Regions from separate parts of the Sporomusa rhizae genome, predicted to be linked through region 3. Evidence: riboswitches for the same ligand, from Rfam matches in the RefSeq annotation. Region 3 holds a riboswitch; each other region holds the start of a gene.

Evidence for each region. Region 3 has a riboswitch for lysine ahead of dapB (4-hydroxy-tetrahydrodipicolinate reductase). Riboswitches for the same ligand answer to the same signal wherever they lie in the genome.
Region 1: it holds a riboswitch for lysine, as region 3 does, so the genes downstream of both, lysA (diaminopimelate decarboxylase) here and dapB (4-hydroxy-tetrahydrodipicolinate reductase) in region 3, are expected to answer to the same signal.
Region 2: it holds a riboswitch for lysine, as region 3 does, so the genes downstream of both, SRRS_RS26775 (amino acid permease) here and dapB (4-hydroxy-tetrahydrodipicolinate reductase) in region 3, are expected to answer to the same signal.
Region 4: it holds a riboswitch for lysine, as region 3 does, so the genes downstream of both, SRRS_RS15175 (YfcC family protein) here and dapB (4-hydroxy-tetrahydrodipicolinate reductase) in region 3, are expected to answer to the same signal.

What each region holds. Positions count from the first base shown of each region.
Region 1 is NZ_CP156925.1:3,829,812-3,834,029, reverse strand. Features, by position in the region: rRNA gene SRRS_RS18145 (23S ribosomal RNA) at 1-580, shown strand, start outside; tRNA gene SRRS_RS18140 (tRNA-Asn) at 732-807, shown strand; tRNA gene SRRS_RS18135 (tRNA-Met) at 981-1,056, shown strand; tRNA gene SRRS_RS18130 (tRNA-His) at 1,064-1,139, shown strand; lysine riboswitch at 1,667-1,842, shown strand; gene lysA (diaminopimelate decarboxylase) at 1,996-3,255, shown strand; gene ercA (alcohol dehydrogenase-like regulatory protein ErcA) at 3,435-4,218, shown strand, end outside.
Region 2 is NZ_CP156925.1:5,712,042-5,716,259, forward strand. Features, by position in the region: gene SRRS_RS26770 (nitrogen regulation protein NR(II)) at 1-756, opposite strand, end outside; gene SRRS_RS26775 (amino acid permease) at 1,176-2,597, opposite strand; lysine riboswitch at 2,709-2,876, opposite strand; gene SRRS_RS26780 (hypothetical protein) at 3,128-3,577, opposite strand; gene SRRS_RS26785 (hypothetical protein) at 3,823-4,218, opposite strand, start outside.
Region 3 is NZ_CP156925.1:2,579,545-2,583,762, reverse strand. Features, by position in the region: gene SRRS_RS12005 (aspartate-semialdehyde dehydrogenase) at 1-1,028, opposite strand, end outside; gene dapB (4-hydroxy-tetrahydrodipicolinate reductase) at 1,081-1,875, opposite strand; lysine riboswitch at 2,076-2,247, opposite strand; gene SRRS_RS11995 (general stress protein) at 2,349-3,041, opposite strand; gene SRRS_RS11990 (YlmC/YmxH family sporulation protein) at 3,108-3,383, opposite strand; gene SRRS_RS11985 (hypothetical protein) at 3,394-3,717, opposite strand; gene dut (dUTP diphosphatase) at 3,803-4,218, opposite strand, start outside.
Region 4 is NZ_CP156925.1:3,197,733-3,201,950, reverse strand. Features, by position in the region: gene SRRS_RS15180 (M20 family metallopeptidase) at 1-519, opposite strand, end outside; gene SRRS_RS15175 (YfcC family protein) at 540-1,943, opposite strand; lysine riboswitch at 2,124-2,304, opposite strand; gene SRRS_RS15170 (peroxiredoxin) at 2,584-3,138, opposite strand; gene SRRS_RS15165 (ABC transporter substrate binding protein) at 3,358-4,218, shown strand, end outside.

The DNA of each region.
Region 1 (4,218 bases), 1.3 Mb from region 3:
GAAGAGTGTAAAGGCAGAAGGGAGCTTGACTGCGAGTCAGACAAGACGAGCAGGGACGAAAGTCGGGCTTAGTGATCCGGTGGTACCGAGTGGAAGGGCCATCGCTCAACGGATAAAAGCTACCCTGGGGATAACAGGCTAATCTCTCCCAAGAGTCCATATCGACGGGGAGGTTTGGCACCTCGATGTCGGCTCATCACATCCTGGGGCTGAAGTAGGTCCCAAGGGTTGGGCTGTTCGCCCATTAAAGTGGTACGTGAGCTGGGTTCAGAACGTCGTGAGACAGTTCGGTCCCTATCCATCGCGGGCGTAAGAGACTTGAAGGGAACTGCTCCTAGTACGAGAGGACCGGAGTGGACGGACCAATGGTGTACCAGTTATTCCGCCAGGAGTACAGCTGGGTAGCTACGTCCGGAAAGGATAAACGCTGAAAGCATCTAAGCGTGAAACCAGCCTTAAGATGAGGTCTGTCATTCGAAAGAAGTAAGGCCCCTTGTAGATCACAAGGTTGATAGGCCAGATGTGTAAGTGGCGCAATCCACTCAGCTGACTGGTACTAATAGGCCGAGGACTTGACTTAAATACCTCGTTTGCACATGTGCAAACATTGTAACCAAATTGCGTAGTCTTTCTTCTGTGAAGTTTTTAGGGAATATATATATTGCCAAAAAGTACAAGTTGCAAACAACTGATAACTGTGGTAAAATATAATTCCTTGAGTGATAAAACATTCCTCGATAGCTCAGTTGGTAGAGCAATCGGCTGTTAACCGATCGGTCGTAGGTTCGAGTCCTACTCGAGGAGCCACTTTTCTAATATTACGGCTTAGACCGTTTAGAACATGTCAGATGCTAGGCGGAGCGAGGACGTCGCCGTAGTCGTACTGGTAAGTACGTCGGAGGGGACGCCCGCAGTGACAACGACGCAGATGACGTGTTATCAACAGTCGTATTTCGAGTCCTGCTCGAGAAGCCTCACATCGCGGGATGGAGCAGTTGGTAGCTCGTCGGGCTCATAACCCGAAGGTCGCAGGTTCAAGTCCTGCTCCCGCAACCATATTATGGTGGCTGTGGTGAAGCGGTTAACACGCCGGATTGTGGCTCCGGTACTCGAGGGTTCGAGACCCTCCAGTCACCCCATTATTTCTAAATTAGAACGGAGATCTATGAAAATAGATTTCCGTTTTGTGTTTTATCCTGATAAAAAGTATAACTTTCGCTGGATAAGAGCAACATCGGCTTCCGCAGTCGCCAAAGGCTCGGCGCAAGCCGTGTTTTTTTTATCCTGTGATACCTATCACTGCATTTTGTTAATTACTCTTTTATACTAATACTAGTAAGTATAAAGGAGTGGACAGTATGAGACTCTGGAAATGGTTTTGCCGTTTGGGAGTAAAGGTTTCAGCGCCAGAAACTTCTTTTTGGCGGAATAGGCAGCGCGAGGTTAAACCGGCTATATCTGGCGTGGAGGTTTGTACTCGTTTATGCGGGCAAGCAGGTTGTCGTTGCGGTGGTACTATACGTGGATTGCATTGTATATGGTCTTATTATCGAGACAAGTAATCGATTCCCTATTTTTGGCAGTGAGAGTGAGAGCGAAATATTTCACTTACGGCATATTGACATTGAAAGAATGTACTGCTATTATATAAACAATTGAATATTGTATATTTGATAGAGGCGCGGTAGACCAAGAGTAAGTATGTAGAGCCGGCAGCGATGAAGATGCTGAAAGGGGCTGACCGCCGAAGTGAGAGTTTTGGCCGAAGACTTTTGCTGGTTTTGTATTTAAGAGATGCAAAACTGTCATCTGAAGGGTTTCAGATGGAGCGCTATCTTGCACAGCGAGTACACTTTTTGTGTCTATAAGCAGTTTGCGGGATTGAGCGCAGACTGTTTTTTATATTATTGGAAAGTATAATCTATTTCTTTCTGATAATGAATTGGTGAGATCAAATCTTTGTATATTAAATTTATTGAAGGGTAGGCGAAAACAATGGCTGAAAAAAAATTGCCGTTTACAAAAGAACAAATAACTGAAGTGATTAAGAAGTACCCAACGCCATTTCATATTTATGATGAGCAAGCAATTAGACAAAATGTTCGTAAGCTTATTAATGCTTTTTCATGGGCTCCAGAATTTAAGGAATATTTTGCTGTAAAAGCTACTCCTAATCCGCATTTATTGAAAATTTTGCGAGAAGAGGGACTGGGAGCTGATTGCAGCTCGTTACCTGAACTTATTTTGGCTGAAAAAGCAGGCATGAAGGGCGAAGAGATAATTTTGACTTCGAATGATACTCCGGCCATTGAATTTGAGAAGGCTCGCGAGTTAGGTGCTATTATTAATTTGGATGATATTAGTCATATTGATTATTTAGATAAACACGCTGGTATTCCGGAGATGATTTCATTCCGTTACAATCCTGGCCCACTACGTGAAGGTGGCAACTCGATTATTGGTAATCCGGAAGAATCTAAATATGGCTTAACTCGCAAGCAATTAATTGATGCTTACCGGATTATGAAAGCTCGCGGCGTAAAGCGTTTTGGTATTCACACCATGGTAATATCTAACGAGCTGGACCCCAATTATTTTATTGAAACTGCCAATATGATGTTCGATCTCATTATAGAGATTTATCGTACTTTGGATATCAAGATTGAGTTTGTAAATTTCGGCGGCGGTATTGGTATCCCCTATCGTCCTGAACAGGAGCCGGTGGATCTTTCTATTATCAGCAAAGGGATTAAGAAAGCCTACGAGACTAAGATTGCAGCAAACGGTCTTGCACCACTTAAAATCGCGATGGAATGCGGCCGTATGATTACCGGCCCATATGGATATTTAATATCGACTGTACTTCATAAAAAAGAAATCTACAAAAATTACGTTGGCTTAGATGCTTGTATGGCTAACTTAATGCGTCCGGCTTTATATGGTGCTTATCATCATATTACGGTGTTGGGTAAAGAAGAATGGCCACTTGGCTATATTTATGATGTTACTGGTTCTCTCTGCGAGAACAACGATAAGTTTGCTGTTAACCGCAAAATGCCAATGATTGACGTCGGTGATGTTCTTGTTATTCATGATGCAGGAGCACATGGTCATGCTATGGGCTTTAATTATAACGGTAAGCTGCGCTCTGCAGAACTTCTGTTGAAAGCAGACGGACAGGTAGAACTTATCCGGCGTGCGGAGACTATGGAAGATTATTTTGCAACACTTGATTTTTCCAGTATTGAAAAGTAATTTAAATAAAAAATTCACTCGGATATTATACCGGGTGATTTTTTTATTTTACAGAATTTGTCAAAAACTAAGTAAAAAATTAGATTTTTTATTTAAATGAATTAAAATATTTACATTTATTTACCATTGGGTGTAAATTTTTGTTACAATTGAAATAACAAAAATACGGGGGGGAAGGTATGACTGCAGCCATTCTTGAATTACGTAAATTTGTTGTACCTGAATTTGTTTTTGGGACTGGTGCTATCGAGCTCGCGGGGCAGTATGCCAGGAACTTTGGTGCCAGAAAAGTAATGGTTGTTACTGATGCTGGGGTGAATAAGGCAGGCTGGCTGGAACCCGTTTTAAACAGTTTGAAAAAGCATTCTCTTTCTTATGTTGTATTTGAGGACGTGCATGTTAATCCCCGTGACTATGATGTAATGAATGGCGCACATATTTTTCGCGAAAATGCCTGTAATTTATTACTTGCAGTCGGTGGCGGTAGTCCAATGGATTGCGCAAAAGGAATCGGTATAGTTTTTTCTAATGAACGCCACATCAATGAATTTGAAGGCGTTGACCAAGTGATCAATCCTATGCCGCCGCTAATTTGCATTCCGACAACAGCTGGCAGTGCAGCTGATATTTCACAATTTGCCATCATTGCTGACAGCATTCGGAAGACAAAAATGGCTATTGTCAGCAAAGCTTTGGTGCCGGATGTTGCGCTGATAGATCCAGTAGTTCTAACGTCCATGCCGCCCTATCTTACCGCTTGCACGGGGATAGATGCTTTATCCCATGCGATTGAAGCTTTTGTTTCAACAGCCAGTTCACCATTAACCGATCTGCATGCTTTAAAAGCGGTTGAGCTGATGAGTAAGTATTTGCCATTGGCGTTGCGTAGTCCTGAGAATATTGAATACCGAAATTATACTATGTTGGGTAGTTTGTCGGCAGGAATGGCATTTTCTAATGCTG
Region 2 (4,218 bases), 2.7 Mb from region 3:
GATTTCATGGGCAACACTAGCCGCCATTTCCCCTACCAAATCCAAACGATTAATTCGTGCCAATTCGACAAGCATTTTTTCGCGTTGCTGATAGGCATTTTCTAATGCTACCCGTTGTTCTGTAATTGTATTTACCAGCGGGATAAGTTCGGGAAAATCCTTAAAGCTCTCAGCACTTGTATTATCCTCTTTAATTTGAGTGATAAGATTATTTATAGCTTTTAATAATCGGTCAAAGATCATCCGCACTAATATAATAGAAATAAACCAGATGAGAATACAGTATATTGTCAACCGGAAAATCATATCGTTTACAGCATTTTGAATATCCGCTGTTTTAGCACAAGCCCATGTGAAACCAATTGTTTCTCCATCGACGTTTATTGGATATTGCAGATTTAGAATCCGGCTGTTTAAAAAATCAATGGAAGGTGTATTCTCCTGTTTTTCTATTTTTCCAGTCTCAAAGATTTTAAAATACCTGTCGTCATATTTTGCTTTATTTAGTTTATCCGGAGTTGGGTCAGTTACGGCTATCACTCGATCCAAATTTCGAGAGTAAATACCCAATCCATAGTTAGGATATTTATTTTGTAACTGGTCAATATATGGCTGGTATTTTGCGTTTAACATTGAAGCCTTATCTTCTTCGTCAAATGCGCCAATTACGTTATCTTCAGCAAATTGATTTCTATAAAACGATCTCTCAACTTCGGAAGCTGCATCCTTTAGTTCATTTTGTAGACTTGTCATCATTAATTGTCGTTCCTGTTCGATATATTGATAACCGACAAAGATAGTTATTGCAGTTATTACTACTGTTATAAGAAGATAAAATTTATGAACTATTGAACTACTCAGTACTACTCCCTCCTTCGAGTAATAATGTTCTGCAATTCACTTGGATATTCCTTCCTTTTTTAGTAAAATTTATCTGAAAAAGGAAAATAAACTCTTTTCTTAAGAAAGACGCAAAAATAACACCCTTCGCCAAAATTTTTATATTTCTATAGGCTAAACTTTACTAAAAAAATAACCGCAACCTTTCAACTTCAACGTAAAGGTGCGGTTATGTTATATGCAGTTAAATCAATACTCTACTAGCCTCTTTATCCTTGTCTACACCATAAGCGCACATGCAAAACAAGACTCTAGGTAACTGATCATAAAACCATCTAATTAGCCGAAGATTGTGAGGTTATATCCTTCTTTTTATTGTGGAACAAGCAGTAGTACAGATAAATTCCGGCTACTACAACTGTACCGGCATACAACACAATATGCTGTGTTTCATCAAAGTACAAGCTGAATATGATTGCGAAATTCAAAATGATAGTCAAAATAGGAACAATGGGATACATCGGAGTCCGGAAAATCAAATCACTAAGCTTACCGCCAAGTTTCTGATACTCTTTGCGGAAATTGATTTGACACCAGGCAATAATAATCCAGATTAAGCACCCCGTCAAACCGGTACTGGACATTAACCAAAGATACACAGTATCAGCAGCATATACCTGAGTCAACAGAGAAAGACCGGCAAGTGCCAGCGTAATTAATACGCCATTGAAAGGAACACCGTTGCTATTGAGCTTTCCAAGCCAGGAAGGAGCAAGGTTTTCCTTAGACATGGACCAGAGAAGACGGGAGCAGGCGTATAACGCGGAGTTACCTGCTGACAATGCAGAAGTAAGTACAACAGCGCTCATAAGGGTATGCGCGAACGGCATGCCGGTACGGCTAAATACATGCGCAAACGGGCTTTCCAATACTCCGGCTTCTTGCCAGGGAATCGTTGCAGCCAACACAAAAATCGCTATTACATAGAACAGGATAATCCGGAAGGTAACACCTTTTATAACCCGGGGAACATTTTTGCCAGGGTCTTCGCATTCCGCAGCGGCAATACCAACAAGCTCAGCGCCTTGGAAAGAATATACTACGGCAATCATTGACAAAAATACGGCAAAGAATCCATTAGGGAAAATATCTGGTCCAATATTAAAATTAGACAAACCAATGGCTCCTTCGTTGCCAACGACACCAAACATTAATGCTGCACCAAAAATAATGAAACCAATAATTGCAGTTACCTTAATACCAGCAAACCAAAATTCAGCTTCACCATAATTTTTAACAGAGATTAAATTTAATACTGCCAAGCCAATGGCAAACGCGGCACACCAAACCCATACAGGAATCTCAGGAAACCAGTTATTAGCAATAATACCCGCCGCCGTAAAATCAGCAGCAATACAAGTCGCCCAGTTAACCCAATACAGCCAGCCGGTCGTAAAACCTGCTCCAGGCGAGATAAAACGGGAAGCATAAGACTGGAATGAACCAGAAATCGGCATAGCAGTAGACAATTCGGCGAGGCTTAACAATACCAGCAGCATAACAATGCCACCAACCGCATAGCCCAGTATAGCGCCAAACGGCCCGGCCTGACTAATCGTTTGCCCCGAACCTAAGAATAACCCGGTTCCGATTGTGCCACCGACAGAAATCATCATTAGATGGCGCGATTTCAAATCCCGCTTAAGACCTTTCTTGTCAGGACACAGTTTCTCAAAATCCACTGTTGCTTCAGACATAATAATTCCCTTCTTTCTACGTCTCCAAAATAAAAAGACAGTCGAAAGCGCGATCGACTGTCTTAATAAAACAGCTCCAGACAACAAAACCATACACTGCTATTGTTGCCCGAATGAGATAGCGCTCCACCATATCGGCGACAGTCGCACAGTTATTCACTGTACGCCCAGCCCAGAGTGCTTGGCGTCATCTGGACTTCGGCAATCAATCCTTTTGCTGCGGCTCATCGCTGCCGCCTCACCGCAGGTACTCATATTAATTGCGCCTCTACTTCATCCTGAAAGGACATCTTAGTATTTTGTTTTTATTTCGAAGACAAAAATTCTTCGTCTCTAATTTTAGTATTATTAATAATTGCTGTCAATAAAAAATCAGCGAAAATATTTCTGAATATTTTATACAAGCTTACATGTTTTGATCATTAATGATTATTTGTATATAAAACCTGACAAAAATCATACAAAAAAGTCCTCAAAGCAGGTGCCCGAAGGTTTTTTTCTCTAAACAACCAACTCTGTATTAGCAGTATTTATCGTTTCTTTAAACCGTCAAGATAATCACAAATTGCAAGAAACTCTTTAATATCGGTAATTCTTTTCAAATCCCGCAGATCAAAAATAATATCTGAGTATTTATGTTTTATAAACTCCATATCATACAGTTCACATTCAACAAAACCATCGCGCCAGCTATGGATATACGGTACAAATTCATCCCAGTTTCGCTCAAAATATTTTACCTTGGCAAAACATAACTGGTATATATAAAATATAACTCGGATAACTGAAGACTTTTTTACAAATTTATGACTGAAAAAAATCTTTTGAGGATATTTGTCCTTAGGCCTTTCCCAAAATAAATCGGTATTACAGTGAAGATCATATTTGCGGAGTACTTTAATCTTTTCCTCATCTAACTCTGCCATCAATATTTTATTTCTTACAATACTATCTTGTGTTTTCAACATTTGATAATCCACCCGCTGAACCTCCTCACCAATAGCTCAGACTTGACTAACTATGCAGCAATATAGGAAATAAACCAAAGGATTCTTTTTATAATAAGTCTATTCGACAAATTGTTGCGATAGCCTTTGTTGCTATCGAATTATTATTTATATATTATCCATTTATTTTATATCATGTATCTGCTATTGCAAAAGAGACTTAACAGCAAAAAAAAACGGCAGCGCTTTCTCCAAAGCATCGCCGTTTGATTTAACTACTAGTTTTCTACCGATATAAGGCAGTCACCTTTAAATATTAGCGAGCTGGTGCCATATTTCCAAACTGATTTCCAGCTTCCATAAGGATCATCAATTATATCTTCGGGCGGTCCCCAGCTAAGCTCTACTTGATTTTTTGTCATTCCCGTATCTACTGAGCCGGCTTCAACCTTATCCCAGACTTCTTGCGGCCAACCCATTCTGGCGCGTGGGTCTTCCGTAAATAGCACTTCCTGCCATGGCTGAGTCTGTTTCCAGGCAGAACTACGTATATTAGTCCAACTATATGCAAGGGGCAAGACCGCTCTTTGCCCATCGACCAAAACAATTAACTGTATTGGCTCGTCGGTACGGATTCCGGCGCGAACTCCAACTACCTGGACCCCGCTGGCAAT
Region 3 (4,218 bases):
ATTAAATTATGCTCGATCATATACTCAGCAATCTGTACAGCATTAAGCGCTGCACCTTTCCGAATTTGATCACCCACTACCCACATATTCAGGCCATGTGTCACAGTCTTATCTACGCGGATGCGGCCAACAAATACTTCATTCTTATCAGAAGTATATAAAGGCATTGGGTACAGCATTTCAGACGGGCTATCTTGTACAATTACACCAGGGAACTTAGCGAGTAGTTGTTTTGCTTCTTCAGGAGATAATGCATCAGCTAACTCTATGTTGATTGATTCAGAATGACTGCGATATACCGGCACTCTTACAGTCGTAGCGGTTATTCCTATAGAATAGTCATTTAAAATTTTGTGAGTCTCATGTACCATCTTCATTTCTTCTTTTGTATAATCATCTTCCACAAAAACATCAATTTGGGGCAACAGGTTAAATGCTATCTGATAATGTTTTGGTAAACTAGCACTTGGCAGAATATTAGCTTCAACAGAACGCCCTGCTACAAGTGATTCTACTTGATCTGTCAGCTCATCTATCGCCTCTTTACCTCCACCGGACACTGCCTGATATGTCGACACAACAATTCTTTTAATTTTAGCAGCATCGTAGATAGGCTTCAAAGCCATAACCATAATAATAGTGGAACAGTTTGGATTAGCGATAATTCCTTTATGATTTTTTATAGCTTCCGGATTAACTTCTGGTACTATCAATGGTACATCAGGGTCCATACGGAATGCGCTGGAGTTATCGATAACAACGGCGCCCCGCTTTGCAGCCTCGGGTGCTAGCGTTTTACTTATTGAACCGCCGGCAAATAAAGCAATTTGTACATCTTTGAAAGAATCTGGTGTTGCCTCCTCGACTATGTAACTTCTACCCATAAATTCAATTGTTTTGCCGGCAGAGCGTTCAGAAGCCAACAGCTTCAATTCATTAAATGGAAAATTACGTTCCTCTATTAGTTTCAAAAACTCTTGGCCAACAGCTCCAGTTGCTCCTAAGATTGCTACATTATACTTTTTCATGCAAATCACTCCCCCATAATTTTAACATTATCTTGTGCTACTTCGCCAAACTTTAGCCCATTATATGCTCGAGACCACAAATCAGTCCATCAACAGTCAGTACTTTTTTACAAGCCAGTACAACACCTGGCATAAATGATTCGCGGGATATTGAATCATGACGAATTGTCAGCGTTTGACCTAACCCGCCAAAAATGACTTCCTGATGAGCAACATAGCCTGGTAGTCTAACACTGTGCAGCCTAATCCCGGCCAAATTGCCGCCTCTGGCGCCGGTTAACTTTTCTACTTCGTTAGGATGTCCTTGGCGCATCTCACCACGGACATTAGCAATTAACTCTGCAGTTCTAAGCGCAGTTCCCGAAGGAGCATCCAACTTCTGGTCATGATGCATTTCAATAATCTCAACCTGTGGTAAATATTTTGCCGCTTCCTGCGCTAATTTCATCATCAGAATCGCACCGATTGAAAAATTTGGCGAAATAATTGCATTTACCTTAGAAGTTGTACATAGTTCACGAATTTCATTAATATTTGCTTCTGTTAGACCAGTAGTGCCAACAACTGGGCATACTCCATTCTTAATAGCATGTGTTATATTATTCATTACTGATTCGGGGTTAGTAAAATCAACCATAACCTGGGGTTTTGTTTCATTAATAACAGTAATTAGGTCATTGCCCACAGTTACTCCTGTTTTTCCGGCACCAATAATGTCTCCTACATCAGCAAAGTCCGAGTTTATATCCACGGCTCCAACTACACTCAACTGTGGATCTTTATGAACCGCCTGTAATACTTCCCGTCCCATCTTACCATAAGCACCGCATACCATCACTCTAATCAAGCGCTATGCACCTCCTGTTAAAGATAACTTGACTAAACCAAATCCGGCAGGAGCAACCCGCTCCCATCCAGTTTGACCTATACCAAAAGAATATAACTCTTGGAAGAATAAATAAAAAGCAGCCAGTGAGCGCATTTCTCACTGGCTGCTAATACAGCCTTTTCTGACCATAGGAAAATATATCTATACTTCCCCCGACCAGATGAGATAGCGCTCCACCAAGTTATGGTGACAGTCTTAAACCTATTTGATGTAAGACCAGTAAGAAGACTCGGCAGTCTCTTCTTACTTCGGCGGTTACCCCTTTCCTTTCAGTTCATTGATGCCACTCTCCCTGAAAGTACTCTTGACTCCCGCACCTCTACTTCATCCTGTACAGGATGTTGCTTATTCATTTTATACACATTTTATACTAAAGGTTCCAACATTGTCAATAAATATTGAAAAACTGTAATAAACCTTACTAAAAGGCTCTATTTAACTGCATGCATCTCAACATCTTTAGCGCCGTTTTGTCTAAGAAGCTGAGCCGCTTGATTCGCTTTACTTGCATCAGCACGAATAACCGCAAGTATTCCGCCCTGAGCTACTTCCTGTTCATACCGTCTGCCTGCCTCTGCCGGAATACCCCAGTCAATTAAACCACCAGCAATACCGCCAGCCACTGCTCCACTCAAAGCAGCTGCGATTGGGCCTGCCGCAATTACTGGTCCCACGCCTGGGATAGCCAAAGCACCGGCACCTAAAAGCAGCCCCCCGATACCACCGAGGGTTCCTCCTGTTAGAGCACCATCAGTAACGTCATCTTCATAAAATTCGTCATCCTGCCGATTTCTCTTATTATGATTCTTAGATACAATATTAATTTCTTCTGTTGTAAATCCTTGATTTCTAAGGGCACTAACCGCTTGTTCAGCATTAGACTTAGAGTTAAATACTCCTATTACGCTTTTCACGTTTTGCTGATTGCCTTGTTGTGATGCATTAGCGCTGGCACTGGTATTAGCATTAGCATTGGTATTGGCTTGTTGGTTTGCATTGCTTCCTGTCTGCGTTTGAGCATTTGTATAACTACTGACCAAGGCGCTTCCTGCCTGTCCCGAAGTTTGAGACATCGTTTGGTTTGAAGTCTGATTGTTCATATTACCATTATTTGTCATTACCATCAATAAAACCTCCTAACATTAGTCTTATATGCAACCTAATGTTAGGTTTGACCAGCAGCAAACTTTTTATTCTCGGCTAAGCCTTGAATAAATGCGGTCATAAGCATTATTCAAATCGACAATTACCACTTCATCACCAATGCGCTTAATAGCTTGCCAAGGGATCATGGTTATCTGACCATCGCCCAGAAAGTTAAAAATTGCCTTTTTCTGAGGCAATAACACCCCCCCGATAACACCCGTCCGACTGTCGAAAGTAAGTTCACACTCACCAATAATACCTAATCGAGCACCATCTCCCAAATTAATAACTTCTTTACCAGCCATTTCACTTATGCGCATACCTTCACACCTACTTACCACCAAAGATTTTGATAAATACCGGCTGAATAACCGCTACGCCGACAGCAGTCATTGCCAGAGGATCGAAAGCAAGAATACTAAGGGTTATTCTTTCCGGCAGATCAATTTTTAAAAATGAAACAATCATTACCAAGGAAAGATATACTCCTCCGGCTGTAGCTACTAAATCTTGTATAGCAGTAGAAACAGGAGATGGCTTGGGTTCAAATTTTGGTGCAGTAGAATCTAGAGATGCACGGAAATGATAGACCCGTAACCAAATTGATCCCAGAACCATAAGCAATATTAGAACCAACATTGCCCATGTATACATGGTAGCACCCCCTAACTGCTTCTACCAATGTATATGGCGTTCTAGAATAAGTTATGAAAAAACTTCCGAAATAACCTATTTATAGTTATAGCCCGGTACTTCCTAGCCCACCCGAACGAATTTCTGTGACATAATCATTATCGGTTTTCAAATATTTATAAAAAATACCTTGTGCTATTCTAGTTCCTTTTGTTACAGATACAGGCTCAGCACCATGATTAAATATGCCAATAAAAATATGACCTTCATTTTCTGAATTATTATAGTAATCAGCATCAATAATTCCTTGCCCGTTAATTAGGCTTAAACTATGCTTTACAGCTAATCCGGACCGAATATAAATACCTAAATATTCGTCATCTTGCATATAAGCTTTTATTCCGGTCAGAATCAGGGTAACTTCACCAGGAGTTAATGTAACATCCTGGGCGGCAGTAATGTCATAGCCGGCGCTCCGGGTCGTTTTACGCACAGGTAAACTTATATTGCAGTTTTTATATT
Region 4 (4,218 bases), 620 kb from region 3:
TTTAAACTTAAATTGGAGAGCGTCCATGGCTAGTGAGACGCCGCTAGTATGTGTTTTACCATGTGGATGGACGATAAGTGCCGCGTCAACATCAGCCAAAATTCCATCACGAGCCATGGCTACTTTAGCACCCATTGTTTCCTCGGCCGGTGTTCCCAAGACAACAACCCGACCGCCAATGTCGCTGAGAAGTTTACTAAGACTAATTCCGGCGCCAACGGCCATAACACCAATCATATTATGACCACAGCCGTGTCCAATCTCCGGCAAAGCATCATATTCGCCAAGAAAGGCAATCGTCGCCCCGGATTTGCCCGAATCATAAACAGCCTTAAACGCCGTTTCATAACCGCAAATATTCATCTCAACGTTAAACCCATGTTCCTTCAACAGTCCGGTAAGCTTGGCGGCAGATTGAAATTCCTGCATGCCCAGCTCAGGATTGTGACCAATGGAATCACTAAGATTAAATAAAACTTCTTGCAATTTGTCAACTTCTTGCGAAATTCTACTTTTCATAATGTCAGCTCCTTATATCCTTAGAACGGACCCCAGTTCATTATGATTGCCGGGGTGATTGCTAGTATACACATAATAAAGAAAACAACTTGAAGTGGCAGAACCCATTTGGCCCATTTTGACCAAGGAATGCCTGCCATCCCCAAACAGCCGATAAGCACGCTGGATGTAGGGAAAATCATGTCGGTAAAACCATTGCCAAACTGATAAATAAGGACAGTGGTTTGCCGGGTTATCCCGACTAAGTCTCCCAACGAGGACATAATCGGAATAGTGAGCGCAGCCTGGCCGGTACCGGAACTAACGAAGAAATTAATGATTATTTGAACCACAAGCATAGCATACCCGGAAACTAAAGCGGGCAGACCAGCTAGGGGAGCTGCCATGGAGTATAAAATGGTGTCAATAATTTTGCCGTCAGTAGCTAAAACAACAATCGCACGCGCCAGGCCACAAATAATTGCTGTACCAACCATATCTTTGGCACCAATGGTAAAGGCTTCGGCAACATCATTAACGCTCATCTTGGCAACTACGCCGGACAAAATTCCACAACCCAGAAAGACGGCGGCAATTTCGTCTATGTACCATTCCCATTGTAATACACCGAAAACGATAAGTACCATACTGGCCGTAAGTAATGCTAAAACTCCCTGCTGACCTGTTGTCATAACTGCATCGCTTTCGTTTAAATGCTGTAATTTTTCCCGGGTAATTTTATCTTCCTCGTAAGTAGGACTAAGTTCAGGGTTGGCTTTAACCCGTTTGGCATACCACATGACAAACGCAATGGCGATTACTGTGCTTACTAGCCAAACTCCGGTGCGATATTCGATTCCGGAGAAAGCCGGCAATTCGGAAATACTTTGTGCGATACCGACTGTGAACGGATTAAGCATAGCTCCGGAAAAACCGGTAGTTGCAGCAAGAAAAGGGATACACATGCCGGTTATCCGGTCATAGCCCATTAGCAAAGCCATTGGCACAAATATACCGACAAACGGGATGGTTTCCTCTGACATTCCGAATACGGCGCCGCCAATGGAGAAGAGTGTCATAGTTATTGGAATTAGTAAAATTTCTTTACCTTTCAGCTTTCGAATCATTCTCATGATGCCGGCGTCAATAGCGCCCGTCTTTTGAATAACGGCAAAGGTACCACCAACAATTAAAATAAAGCCAGAAATATTAGCGGCTTTTTCCATACCCTTTAACGGGGACATAAACACTTCTTTAACACCTTGTGGTTTACTTTCTACCTGGTGGTAAGTATTAGCCACAACAACGGTTTTGCCAGCTTTATTTTTGGCACGATCATATTCACCGCCTGGTACAAACCAGGTTGCGGCTGCTACCAATAGTATAATGGCAAATATAATGGCAAATGTATGGGGCATTCTAATGGATTCTGCTTTTTTTTGCAATTTGGATCCTCCTGTTATGTAATTTAAAGTGAAATGCTATATATTTTAGCAAGGTGCTTACCTTGGTGTTTTTGGGAATAAGCTGCGGGCAATAGTATGTCGTTTATTAATAAACAGGAAAATAAAAACGGTTGTGAGCGCATTCCACAACCGTTTAAGGAAACAAAGTCAACTTTCCAACTGGTATATAGCGCTCCGCCTCAAGAAATCATTTTGGGCGACAGTCAAGTATTTATTCAATAACAAGACCAGCAAAAGTTTTTAGCATAACTTTTACTTCGGCGGATATTCCTTTCAGCACAGCTCATTACCTGCTGGCTCACTGTGTCTACTGATAATACTCCGCTCCTCTATATGAAAATAGTATTATTCATTTTATCATACAATCTATGCTTTTACTTATATACTATATTGAACTGTATATTTCCTGCCCTAATTTTAAAAAAAAAGAGGAAATATGTAAGATTTCGGTTTGAAAAGTGGAAAAATCCGCTATTTTGCCTTACGGCTTGAAAAGCGGATTTTATCTTAAGACTCTGATATTTAGTTTTTTAAATTATATATATTCATGTATATAGGAGGCATAAGCCAACCCTTATGAATATTAATACACCATTATTTACCTTTAGTTTTTTTGCCGTTAGATATTTCCGGCTATTTGAATATCACTATATATACCAGCCATTCCGGGGTGCCAGTTAGCAGGTTCAAGCTGATTGGTCTGGTCGTACAACTGTAACCCCTGAAGTATTCGCAATACTTCTTTTATTTCCCGGCCAATTTCGTCCGGATAGACCGCGTAGTGTCGAATTATATTGTTTGGATCAATTAGGAATGTTGCCCGATACGATGTACCTTTGGAAGGAGAATAAACATTATATGACCTACACACGTCACCGTTACGGTCAGATAAGAGAGGAAAAGTGGCTTGGGCCGCATGAGGCGAGACTTCGGCGAAGACCTTATGAGCCAGAACACTGTCGGTACTAATTGCCAGAACTTCTGCTCCGCAATTTTGAAATTCATGATATAAGTCAGCAACTGCTGACAACTCTGTTGGTCAAACAAAACTGAAGTCTGACGAGTAAAATAATAGAAAAGTCCACTTCCCTTTATAATCGTAAAGGCAGATATCTTGCTGACTTTTTTGATAATACGCTGGAAGACAAAAGTTTGGTGCAGATGAGTTGAGCATAGCGAATCCCCTTTCTACCTAAAAGTGTAAGCTTATTATTTCCAAGACAAGCAAATCTAAACAATAATCGCAATAACGCAAACAATGATTTAACGTAAGACTAACTCCAAAACAACATAATGTAAATTTATGTTATATATTGGAGGAATTAACAAGTTGTATGGCGAAGAATAGCTAAAAATTTAACTGATTGTAACATTTATTTGGGAGCATTTGTTAATGAATGATTTCTTTATTCTACGTTGTTTTCGTTGGCGAATTAACTTGGTTTTGTTAGCTGTTATTGTAGTTATTTTTATTTTAGGAACTAACACTGTTTGGAGCGAACAGGCTATAGGGACAAGGACAAAAAGGGTACTGATTATTTCTTCCTATAGCTCAGATTTTCCCGCCTATGCTTTATTTGCGGATGGCATAAGGCAACGGTTGGCGGAAGACCCGAACACTGCGTTTCAGATATTTCATGAGTCATTAGATCTTTTGCGATTTTCAAACAATGATAGCTTTATTGAAAACCTTGAAACTGTACTTTGGCAGAAATATAGAAACAGTCGCCCGGATATAATTATTGTTCACGGGGAGCCGGCTACGCATTTTGTTAAGCAATATGGGACTAAAATATTTGGGGATACACCAACTATTTTGGTAGCTTATGCGTACTTTCAGGAAATGAATAGATACCGGGAATTACCAACAAACTATACCGTTATAGCTCCTTTGCTTGAAAATACGGATAAAGCATTGCAGCTAATTCTTGATCTAAAACCGGATACTAATAAAATTTATATTGTGCTTGGTGCGAGTGCTATGGAGAAAAATACACTGCAAAATATAACGCAGCAATTTTCACTTATACCAGAATGCACTGAGCTTATCTATCTTGATGATTTAGCCTACCAAGATATGATTGAGTATATACAAGAGATAAGAGGAAATGCTGCAATTCTTTTTCTGACCTTTCAGCAGGATGTAAATGGAGTAGGCTATGTTCCTACTGATGTAATCAAAGAGATTTCTAAAGTAGCGCAAGTACCGGTGTTTGGGCTATTGCAACCTTATATAGGGAGCGGTTGCATCGGT